Regions from separate parts of the Rhodococcus sp. LMD genome, predicted to be linked through region 2. Evidence: riboswitches for the same ligand, from Rfam matches in the RefSeq annotation. Region 2 holds a riboswitch; the other holds the start of a gene.
The links. A riboswitch is a leader RNA that binds a small molecule or an ion and turns the genes downstream of it on or off. The one in region 2 is predicted to bind thiamine pyrophosphate.

Region 1 (4,883 bases), 2.7 Mb from region 2:
CCGTGCGACGACCGCAGCAGCGAGCAACCCGCCGATCATCCACGGCGACGGGTGCCGCACGAACTCGACGGCGGCGTCCCGCAGGCCGATCGAGGCGCGACGGCCCCGTCCCTCGGTCCGATTCGTGCTCATGTCCGGTTCCTCGCCTCTCCGTGTTCGGCCTGGTCGATGGCGGTGGTCAGGGCCGACGTGCCCAGGTCGAGCAGTTCGCCGGCGGCGTGCTCGGCGCCGTCCTCGTCGCGCGCGACGATCGCGTCGGCGAGCCGTTCGTAGAGGTCGGCGCGCCCGACCTCGACGATCAGCACCCCGGCCATCGCGGTCATGGCCGGCTCGTACGCGTTGCGCAGGCTGTTGAAGATCAGCCGGAACGCGAGGGAGTCGGCGGCGTCGACGACGTGTTCCCAGAATTCGAGGGCGGCGACCTGCAGCGTGACGGGGTCGTCCCCCGCGGCGAGGCGTGCCACGGACTCGCGCAATCGGGGTTGCGTCTCGTCCGTCGCGCGGGTGGCCGCGAGGCGGGCGACCTGACGGCCGATGAGTTGCCTGGCTTCGAGGACGCTGCGGACGACACCCCAGTCGGGCCGACCGTCGCGCACGAGCAGCCGCGGCAGCAGTTCCGGCCCGGCCTGGGTGCGGAAATCGCGCACCGAGGTCGCCTCCCCCTGGCGCACCTCCACCAGCCCGGCGTGCGCGAGCCGAGAGAGGGCTTCTCGCACAGCGGGTCTCGACACTCCGAACGCCTCGGCGAGGTGGCGTTCGCTCGGCAGCGACGCCCCGGCGGCGAGGTCGCCGCCGAGCACCCGGGCGGCGATCTGGTCGTACACCTCGCCGGAGGCGGACTTGCGGGCGATCGGCTCGAACATCACGACCCGACCGTAAGCCCCCATCCGGACAGAGGTCAAGTGGTAAGACCAGTTCCCACCACCGTCGGGAGTGGCCGAATGTCACATCGCGTCGGTCAGACCGACGGAATGTCACATTCGGCCGCCCCCCGAGCGGTCAGCTGAAGCCCATCACCTGGTCGCCCCACACCTCGCGCAGTATCTTGTCGGGGTCCGGGACGAGGGTGTCGGTGTTGTCGATCAGGAGGGTCATGCGCTTGTCGGTGTCGTACGGCGCCCAGTGCCGGGATCCGTCCAGGGCGGCCGGCACGCCGTGGTGCGCGAAGGCCAGCCAGCGACGCTGGATCCGGCCCGAGATCGTCGTCGCAGCCTTGCGCCCGCCGAGCCAGAACGTGGGATCGCGATCGAGCGTCCCGAAATTGCCGAAGACGTAGGGCAGTTCGGTGGCATGGCCGGCACCGATCCGTGCCGCCTTGAGCATCGGGGTCGCATGGTCGAACCGGTACACCCACGTCGGCGAGTGGGCGCTGTGCGCGTCGGCGATCCACACCACCGGCATCCGGAACCCCGCGTCCCGCGAAAGAGCCATCGCCCCGGACGTTTTCGTGACATCCGGGTACGCGGAGATGATCTCCGCGATGCGGTCGGGCAGCAACTCCGGGTGGTCCTCGGCGAGGGCGTCGAGCATCGCCTGCACGGAGGCGTCGCTCACCGGCATCAACGGCGACTTCATGAAGCGGAAGATCGACGGCTCGTCCTTGTTGGAGCCGATGATCAGGGGGATCCGGTGCGCGAGCCCCTTCTGGAACGCCGCCACCGGATACTTCGGCACCAGGTCGCGATCGACCACGGGCGCCATCGCGAGCGTGCCGGGGAACTTCGTGGGGATCTCGCCGACGAGCACGTCCCCCGCATCGGTCAGCGCCTCGTGCGGCATGTCCCGCAGCGCCCACACCCGCGCCGGGGTGAGGTCGAGGATCTCGAGGTACCGCTCGGCGACCCGCGCAGCCCGCTCGGACCCGTACGCCGACGTCGCCGGCGGGCTCTGCGCGATGGCCCGGTGGAACAAACCCTCGGCGCGGGGCACGGTCATCAGTGTGGTCAGCGACCCGCCACCCGACGACTCGCCGAACACGGTGACCCGGTCGGGGTCGCCTCCGAACGCGGAGATGCAGTCGCGGACCCACTCGAGCGCGGCGATCTGATCGCGCAGCCCCACATTGGATTCGAAGGTGGTCCCGGCGGTCGAGAACGACGAGAAGTCGAGGAACCCGAGCGCGCCGAGCCGGTAGTTGACCGTCACCACGACGACGTCGCCGCGCTCGGCGAGCAACCGTCCGTCGTAGATCCGCTGACCCGAGTAACCGAGGACGTAGGCGCCGCCGTGGATCCACACCATCACCGGCCGGGGCTCCCCGTCCGGCTCCGGCGCCCAGATGTTCAACGAGAGGCAGTCCTCACCGATCGTCAGCCCCGGATCGATGGGGATCGGGTTGTTGCGTCCCTGCGGCGCGATGGGCCCGAAGCGCCGCGCGTCGAGCACGTCGGTCCACGGCTCCGGCGGTTCGGGGGCGCGGAACCGGAGGTCGCCGGACGCCGGCGCGGCGTACGGGACTCCCTTCCACGTGTAGACGGAGCCGTCGCGGTAGCCGCGTACGTCGCCGTACTTGCAGCCGACGATGAGCGTCTCGGCGTCCACGGTTCCTCCCGAACGAACGGTCTCGGGCCAAGGTACCAACAACAGACAGGTTGCATGCGGAGCCCGGTGGCCCGGGCGGCGGAGGCGGTCTGCGCCGAGTGCTATCGTCGGCTCCGTAGACACGGGGTGCTCCGCACATGCGCGGGGCTGAGATCACACCCGTCGAACCTGATCAGGTAATGCTGACGAAGGGATGTCCTGGCATGACCATGCCTGCCCGCGCGTCGGTCCCGGCAGGGACCGACCGCTTCACCGATCTGCTGTGGGACCGGACCAAGGTCCTGCGCGAGGCCATCGACGACCTCGAGTTCCTGCGCCGCCTCGGCGACGGGACGCTGCCGCTCGACGCGTTCCGCTTCTACATCGAGCAGGACGCCCTGTACCTCGCCGGGTACGCCAAGGCACTCGCCCTGCTCGCGGTGAAGGCCCCGGACCCGGGCACCGCCGCGTTCTGGGCGAACAGCGCGGCCACGGCCGCCACCGAGGAATCCGCCCTGCACCGGGGTCTGCTGACCGGTGGCGTCCTGCCGCCCGCCGAGGACACCCCCGCGCACTCGCCCGCTTGCCTCGGCTACGTCTCCTATCTCACCGCCACCGTCGCCACCGACCCGTATCCGGTGGGCGCCGCCGCGGTACTCCCCTGTTTCTGGATCTACGCCGAGGTCGGCCGCGACCTCGCCGTCCGCGCCGCCGACGTGCTCGCCGCGGATCCCGCCCACCCCTACGCCCAGTGGGTCACCACCTACGACGCGCCCGAGTTCCATGCCGCGGTCGCCGGCGCCCGTGACCTCGTCGACGCCGCGGCGGCAGCCGCCACCGACGCCGAGCGCGACGCCATGGCCGAGGCGTTCACCATCGCCACCCGCTACGAGCTGCTGTTCTGGGACACCGCGCTCAACACCCAGGAGTGGCCGGCCTCATGACCACGCTCCCCCGGCTGCGCCGCCGGTTCACCGTCCTGGCCGCCGTCACCGCCGCGCTGCTGCTCACCGCGTCCTGCGCCGGGAACGGCGACGAGTCCGGCGACACCATCCGATTCGCCCTGGACTGGACGCCGAACACCAACCACACCGGCCTGTACGTCGCCCAGCAGGAGGGCCTGTTCGCCGACGCCGGTCTCGACGTCGAGTTCCTGCCCTACAACAACACCACCCCGGACACCCTCGTCGACGCCGGCAACGCCGAGTTCGGCATCTCCACGCAGGCGCAGGCGACGTTCTCCCGGGCGGCCGGCTCGCGCACCGTCTCGGTGCTCGCGCCGCTGCAGCACTGGGCGACCGGCATCGCCGTCAAGGCGGACCGCGCCGACCTGACCCGGCCCGCGGACCTCGACTCCCGCACCTATGCGGGCTTCGGCGACCCGGGCGACGAGGAGACGCTCGCCCAGGTGATCCGCAACGACGGCGGGCGCGGCGACTTCACCTCGGTCACCCTCGGCACCTCCGCGTACGAGGCCGTGTACTCCGGCACCGCCGACTTCACCGTCTCCTACCTGGCATGGGAGGGCATCGAGGCCGAGCACCGCGGGCTGCCGATGCGCTACTTCCGCTACACCGACTACGGGTTCCCCGACGCCTACGCGATCGTGGTCGACGGCAACGAGGACTGGCTGGCCGAACACCCGGACCAGGCCCGGGCCTTCGTGCAGGCCGTCCAGCGGGGCTACGAGATCGCCGCGCAGGACCCCGACCGCGGCGCTCGCGCGCTGATCGAGGCGAACCCGGGGGCCTTCTCCGACGAGGACCTCGTCTACGAGAGCCAGCGGATGCTGTCGACCGACTACCTGCGCGACGAGAACGGCCGCGTCGGCACCCTCACCCTCGAGCGATGGACCGGGTACTCCCGGTTCCTGTTCGAGAAGGGCCTGCTCTCCGGTCCCGACGGCGCACCGTTGACCACCGAGCCGGACTGGTCGACCTACTTCACCGATGACTACCTCACCCCCTGACCCCACCCGCAATTCCTGGGCGCGGCGCGTGGCCCCGGCCGCGCTGACCGTCGCCGCGCTGGCCCTCGGCTGGCAGCTGTACGTGGCGGTCAGCGGCATCCGCCCGCAGGTGCTGCCCTCCCCCGCCCGGGTCCTCGAGCAGGGGTGGGCGCACCGCACCGACATCGCCGGTCACGCCTGGTCGACGCTGCAGGTCACGCTCGTCGGCTTCGCGGTGTCCCTGGCGGTCGCCTGGGCGCTGGCGATCGTCGTGGACTTCTCGCCGTGGCTGCGCCGGGCCCTGGTGCCGCTGTTCGTGGTGTCGCAGACCCTGCCGATCATCGCGATCGCGCCACTGATGATCATCTGGTTCGGATTCGGGCTGCTGCCGAAGATCCTGGTGATCGCGCTCGCC
Region 2 (4,883 bases):
CGAACAGCCCGTGCTCCTCGGCGTAGGAGCAGCAGCCCTCGAGGAGTGCGCGCCGACGCTCGACATCCTTGTGGCGACCCATGCCGGCGAGTTTATACTCCACGCGTTTCATGAATCAGACGTGGAAGGAAAAATGGTGATGCAGGCACTGTCCCGCGACGACATCCTCGGGTCGTTCGTCAACAGCTCGCGCAGCAGGATCAGGACGGTGACGTTCCCACCCGACTTCGACACGGTGCGCTGGGCGGAACTCGACTTCCTCGGCTGGACGGACCCCCGAGCTCCGCTTCGCGCGTACCTGATCGCCCGGCACGCCGAGCGGGTGGTCGGAATCGAGTTGCGCCAGGCCGACACCGACGGGTCCCGAAGGCGCAGCACGATGTGCACCCTCTGCCACGCCGTTCACCGCACCGGCGGAACGTCGCTGTTCACGGCGCGCAAGGCCGGCGCCGGCGGCAAGGCCGGAAACAGCATCGGAACCTACATGTGCAGCAACTTCGCATGCTCACTGTATGTGCGGGAGCTGGCGCCTCTGCCCGGCAATCAGCCCGATCGAGCACTGCCCACCGAGACTCGGATCCGCCGGCTCGGGACTCGACTCGGTGGCTTCGTCGGGCGGGTGCTCGACGAGCAGGACCCCTGACCGCGCTGTGCACTACCCGAGCGGCGCCGTCACCCGGGTGCCTTCACGCGAAGGACCACAGTCCCAGACTGTCGCGCAAGGTGGCCCCGGGGTATGCGGTGCGAAACAGGCCGCGGCGTTGCAGTTCCGGGACGACGAGGTCGACGAAGTCGTCCAGCGAATCCGGATACGCCGGACACATCAGGTTGAATCCGTCGCAGGCGCCGGCGACGAACCACTCCTCGATCCCATCCGCGATCGCCTCGGGCGTGCCGATCATCGTCGCATGTCCTCCTCCGGCCGCGAGGTAGCCGAGCAGTTCACGCAGAGTGGGCCGGTGCGTTTCGATGATCCGTTGTACCGTCGCGTAGCGGCCCTGCGGGCCGGAGAACTGATCGAGGGACGGCAGGTCGTCCACCGGCGCGTCGAGATCGTGGCCCGTGTAGTCCTGACCGGTGAAGACACCGAGCTGGGCGAGCGCAGCGTCGATGTCGAGCAACGCGTCCAGGGTCGCCTTCTTCGCCCGGGCCTCGTCCTCGGTGCGACCGACGTAGGGGACGAGGCCCGGCAATATCGCAATCGACGCGGGATCTCGTCCGGCGGCGGCAGCGCGGCCACGCAGATCGGTGGCGAAGTCGAGCGCCGCGGCCGAATCCCACGACACCGAGTACACCGCTTCGGCGTGCCGCGCTGCGAGGTTGCGTCCGGTCTCCGACGCGCCCGCTTGGAACAGCACCGGACGCCCCTGCGGACAACGCGGCACGGTGAGCGGCCCGTCGACGCGGAAGTGCTGACCGCGATGGTCGATCCGACGGATGGCATCGGCGTCGAGGTATCGACCGGCCGCGCGATCGACGAGGATGCCGGCTTCGTCCCACGAGTCCCACAGCGCAGTCAGCACCTCGATGAACTCCTCGGCGCGGCCGTAACGCTCAGCATGGTCCGGCAGCGCGTCGAACCCGTGGTTGCGCGCCTCCGCGTCGAACATCGAGGTCACAATGTTCACCCCGGCCCGTCCACCGCTGATGTGGTCCAGCGAGGCGAGCATCCGCGCCGCATGGAACGGTGTATGGAAGCTCGCGGACACCGTGGTGACCAGCCCGATGCGATTCGTCCTGCGCGCCATGGCGGACAGCGCGGTCAGGGGTTCGAGAAACCACGTGGTCCCGGCCGTGTAGCCCGGGTTCACGCAGTGTCCGTCGGCGAAGAACACCGCATCGAGGCAGCCGCGTTCGGCGGTCCGCGCGAGTTCCTCGTAGTAGGCGATGTCGCCGATTCGCTCCGCCGCGGACGATGGATGCCGCCAGGCCGCCGAATGGTGGCCGACACCGTGGAGAAAGGCGTTCAGATGGAGGGTGCGGGGCTCCGGCATCAGTTCATCACCAGTCCACCGTCGACCACCAGGTTCTGGCCGGTCACTGCTCGCGACCAGTCGGAAGCGAAGAACAGGACGGCGGCGGCGACGTCCGCCGGGGTGGTGACCTTCCGCAGGGGCGTGGAGGCGGCGATCAGGTCGAATACTTCCTCGGGGGTCGCTGCCGATGCGTCGGTGGTGCGCAGCAGCCCGCCGGAGACCATGTTCACGCGGATGCCTTCGGGCCCGAGGTCTGCCGCGAACGTGCGGGTCAGCGACAGCAGTGCCGCCTTGGCGGCGGTGTAGTCGTGATACGGCACCACCGGGTTCTGGAACAGGTTGGTGCCGATGTTGATGACGGTGCCGCCGCCGGCCTCGCGCATGCCGGGCAGGGCCGCCTGGATCGTGTTGACAGCGCCGCCGACGATGCCGTCGAGTTGAGCGGCGAAGTCGCCGTAGCCGATCTCGTCGGCTCTGCGGCGCGCGTCGCCGTTGAAGGAGAAGTCGGGCAGCGCGTTGTTGACCACGGTGGTGACCGGCCGGCCGAACTGTTTCCGGGCCTGCGTGAACAGGACGTCTACCTGCGCGGCGTCGGTCACGTCGGCGGGCAGGGCGATCGCACGGTCCGGGCCGATCTTCTCGGCGAGGGCGTGGGCGGCGTCGCTGCTGTTGCGGTAGTTGACCACGACGGCGGCGCCCTCGTCGGCGAACGCCTGCGCGAGGTGGCGACCGAGACCGCGCCCGGCGCCGGTGACGAGGACAGTCTGGTTCTGCAGGAGCATTGTCTGTTCTTTCCCTTCGGTGGGAAGGGGTTCACCGCAGCGACGGACCACACGGCCGCGCCGGCTCGGCATCCCTTCGCTCGCATGATCGAGATCAGGTTCGACGGGTCTGTCTCTCAGCCGTTTCCGGCACCCCGTGTCGAGTCCGTCGCAAGACTACCCCGGCTGTGCCTGCACGTCGAACTTCGATGTCACATCGGACAACTCGGCAGGCTGCGAAGGATCCCCGCCCGGCACGAGGACGATCCGGCGGCAGTGGGTCGCCTGAACATGGTCCAGAAGAAGCGCTGCCTGTCCTCCGGAATCCGAACCGGCAACGGACAACACTCGCGGCGGTGGACAAGCAGACATCGTCGTTCGGACATCCCTTCGCTAGTACGAACTAGAGCAGGTTCGACGAGTGTGATCTCAGCCCTCCTCCAGGGCACCCCGTGTCGAGAGGATCATAAGGCGTCGACGTCGTTCGGCGGCTCGGTGGGGCCGCGGGAGATGGACGGGTTCGGTGGCGAGCCGGCCGGGGCCACGCCGTACACGGTGCGGTCCGCTTCCCGCGGGTGTGTCGACCTGTGGTGGCGTGCGTGGGGCCCGAAAGCGTTCGTGCGGAACGATCTTGCTCAGGCAGTGTGCCGGTCGACCCACTTCTCGGCGAGTGTGCGAGATCGTCGACGAATTCCGCATTCGTGACGGCCGCAGACGGCAGGGGCCATGGTGTGGCTCACACTCCTGACGGTAGGCTGGACGGCGTGAGTAAGGCCAGTTCGGCGCGCCAACGGTTGCTCGCTTCCGGTTCCGGTGAAGACTTGTCGCGCCGCGCCCGATTGCTGAGCGACGTCCACGACGCGGTGATGTCCGGTCGGACGCCGCCGGTGCCGCCGCGCGACGTCGTCGCCCGGTCGTGGTCGCGTCTTCGGGCAGACGGTGTCAGTCCCGCCCGGTGTGAGGACGTCGTACTCGCGGACACTTCCGAACTCGAGGCGCGCCGTGCACGAAGTGCCCTGAGATCGGTTCTGCCCGAGCTACGCGGCACCCTGACCGAGGTGGCGAGCGACGCGAACTTCATCGTGGTCGTCGCAGACTCGGACGGGGTGGTGTTGTGGCGAGAGGGTGCACGCGACGTGCAGAGGGAAGCCGACGTCCTCGGATTCGTGGAGGGCGCCCGGTGGTCGGAGAAGTCGGTGGGCACCAATTCGGTCGGCACGTCGCTGGTCGAGGACGCTCCGGTGCAGCTCTTCTCGGCCGAACACTACGCGCGGTCCCACTACGGCTGGTCGTGTACGGGGTCACCGGTCCACGATCCACGCTCCGGCGAGGTACTCGGGGTACTGGACATCAGCGGGTCCGCGATGTCGGTGCATCCGGCCACCGTGGCCCTCGTGCAGACGGCTGTGCGATTGGCCGAGTCGATGCTCTGGCGCGAGCATGCCGCCCACCTCGACAGGCTCCGTGCCGATGCGGCACCGGTGCTCGCAGCGACGTGTGGGCCTGCCGTCGTCGTGGACGGTCACGGCTGGGTCGTGGCAGCCAGCGGAATCGGCGTTCCCGAACGACTGGCACCGCCGGGCGGCGACCGGCCGCTGCTCGTGCCCGGTCTCGGACTCTGCGTGCCCGAACCGCTCGGTGACGCATGGCTGGTGCGGCGCCGAGCGGAACGGGCGGCCGTCGAACTCGAACTCGACCTGGGAGCGGCTCCGCGGGCGACGGTGCGGGGGGAGACGGAATGGACGCGCGCCCTGTCACCGCGGCACGCGCAGATTCTGCGGGTATTGGCACGTACCCGGTCGGCCGGTATCGATGCCGCGTCGTTGAGCGAGGCCCTGTTCGGCGACCGGGACCACATCGTTGCCGTCCGTGCCGAGGTCTCCCGCCTGCGTAAGAGCCTCGGTCCCGTGCTGACGCCCCAGCCGTACCGGTTCGCTGACGGTGTCGAAGTTCGTGTGGTCAGGTGAGATCCGCCTGTGCAGATCTCGCTCGGAGCTCCCGCCGTCTCCGCGTCGACGAATCCGGGTAGGAGCGGCACGCGCGCCCTGCTCCCCGGGACTCACAGCGGGGCGGACCGGGCTTCTCTCGGAACATCGTCCCTCCGGGTCGGCGCTGATTCGGCGGCGCGCGAGGCGACGGTGCGCGC

Region 1: linked by a shared signal. The riboswitch ahead of ACWPQI_RS08430 (TenA family protein) and the one ahead of ACWPQI_RS20670 (3-oxoacyl-ACP reductase) in region 2 are both predicted to bind thiamine pyrophosphate.

The regions. Positions count from the first base shown of each region.
Region 1 covers NZ_CM148557.1:1,797,590-1,802,472, reverse strand. The annotation lists gene ACWPQI_RS08445 (sterol desaturase family protein) at 1-132, opposite strand, end outside; gene ACWPQI_RS08440 (FadR/GntR family transcriptional regulator) at 129-863, opposite strand; gene ACWPQI_RS08435 (carboxylesterase/lipase family protein) at 1,000-2,541, opposite strand; TPP riboswitch at 2,654-2,752, shown strand; gene ACWPQI_RS08430 (TenA family protein) at 2,745-3,464, shown strand; gene ACWPQI_RS08425 (ABC transporter substrate-binding protein) at 3,461-4,489, shown strand; gene ACWPQI_RS08420 (ABC transporter permease) at 4,470-4,883, shown strand, end outside.
Region 2 covers NZ_CM148557.1:4,537,503-4,542,385, forward strand. The annotation lists gene ACWPQI_RS20655 (TetR family transcriptional regulator) at 1-112, opposite strand, end outside; gene ACWPQI_RS20660 (FBP domain-containing protein) at 140-643, shown strand; gene ACWPQI_RS20665 (LLM class flavin-dependent oxidoreductase) at 687-1,994, opposite strand; gene ACWPQI_RS20670 (3-oxoacyl-ACP reductase) at 1,994-2,758, opposite strand; TPP riboswitch at 2,813-2,905, opposite strand; TPP riboswitch at 3,106-3,200, opposite strand; gene ACWPQI_RS20675 (GAF domain-containing protein) at 3,577-4,704, shown strand; gene ACWPQI_RS20680 (DUF3263 domain-containing protein) at 4,797-4,883, opposite strand, start outside.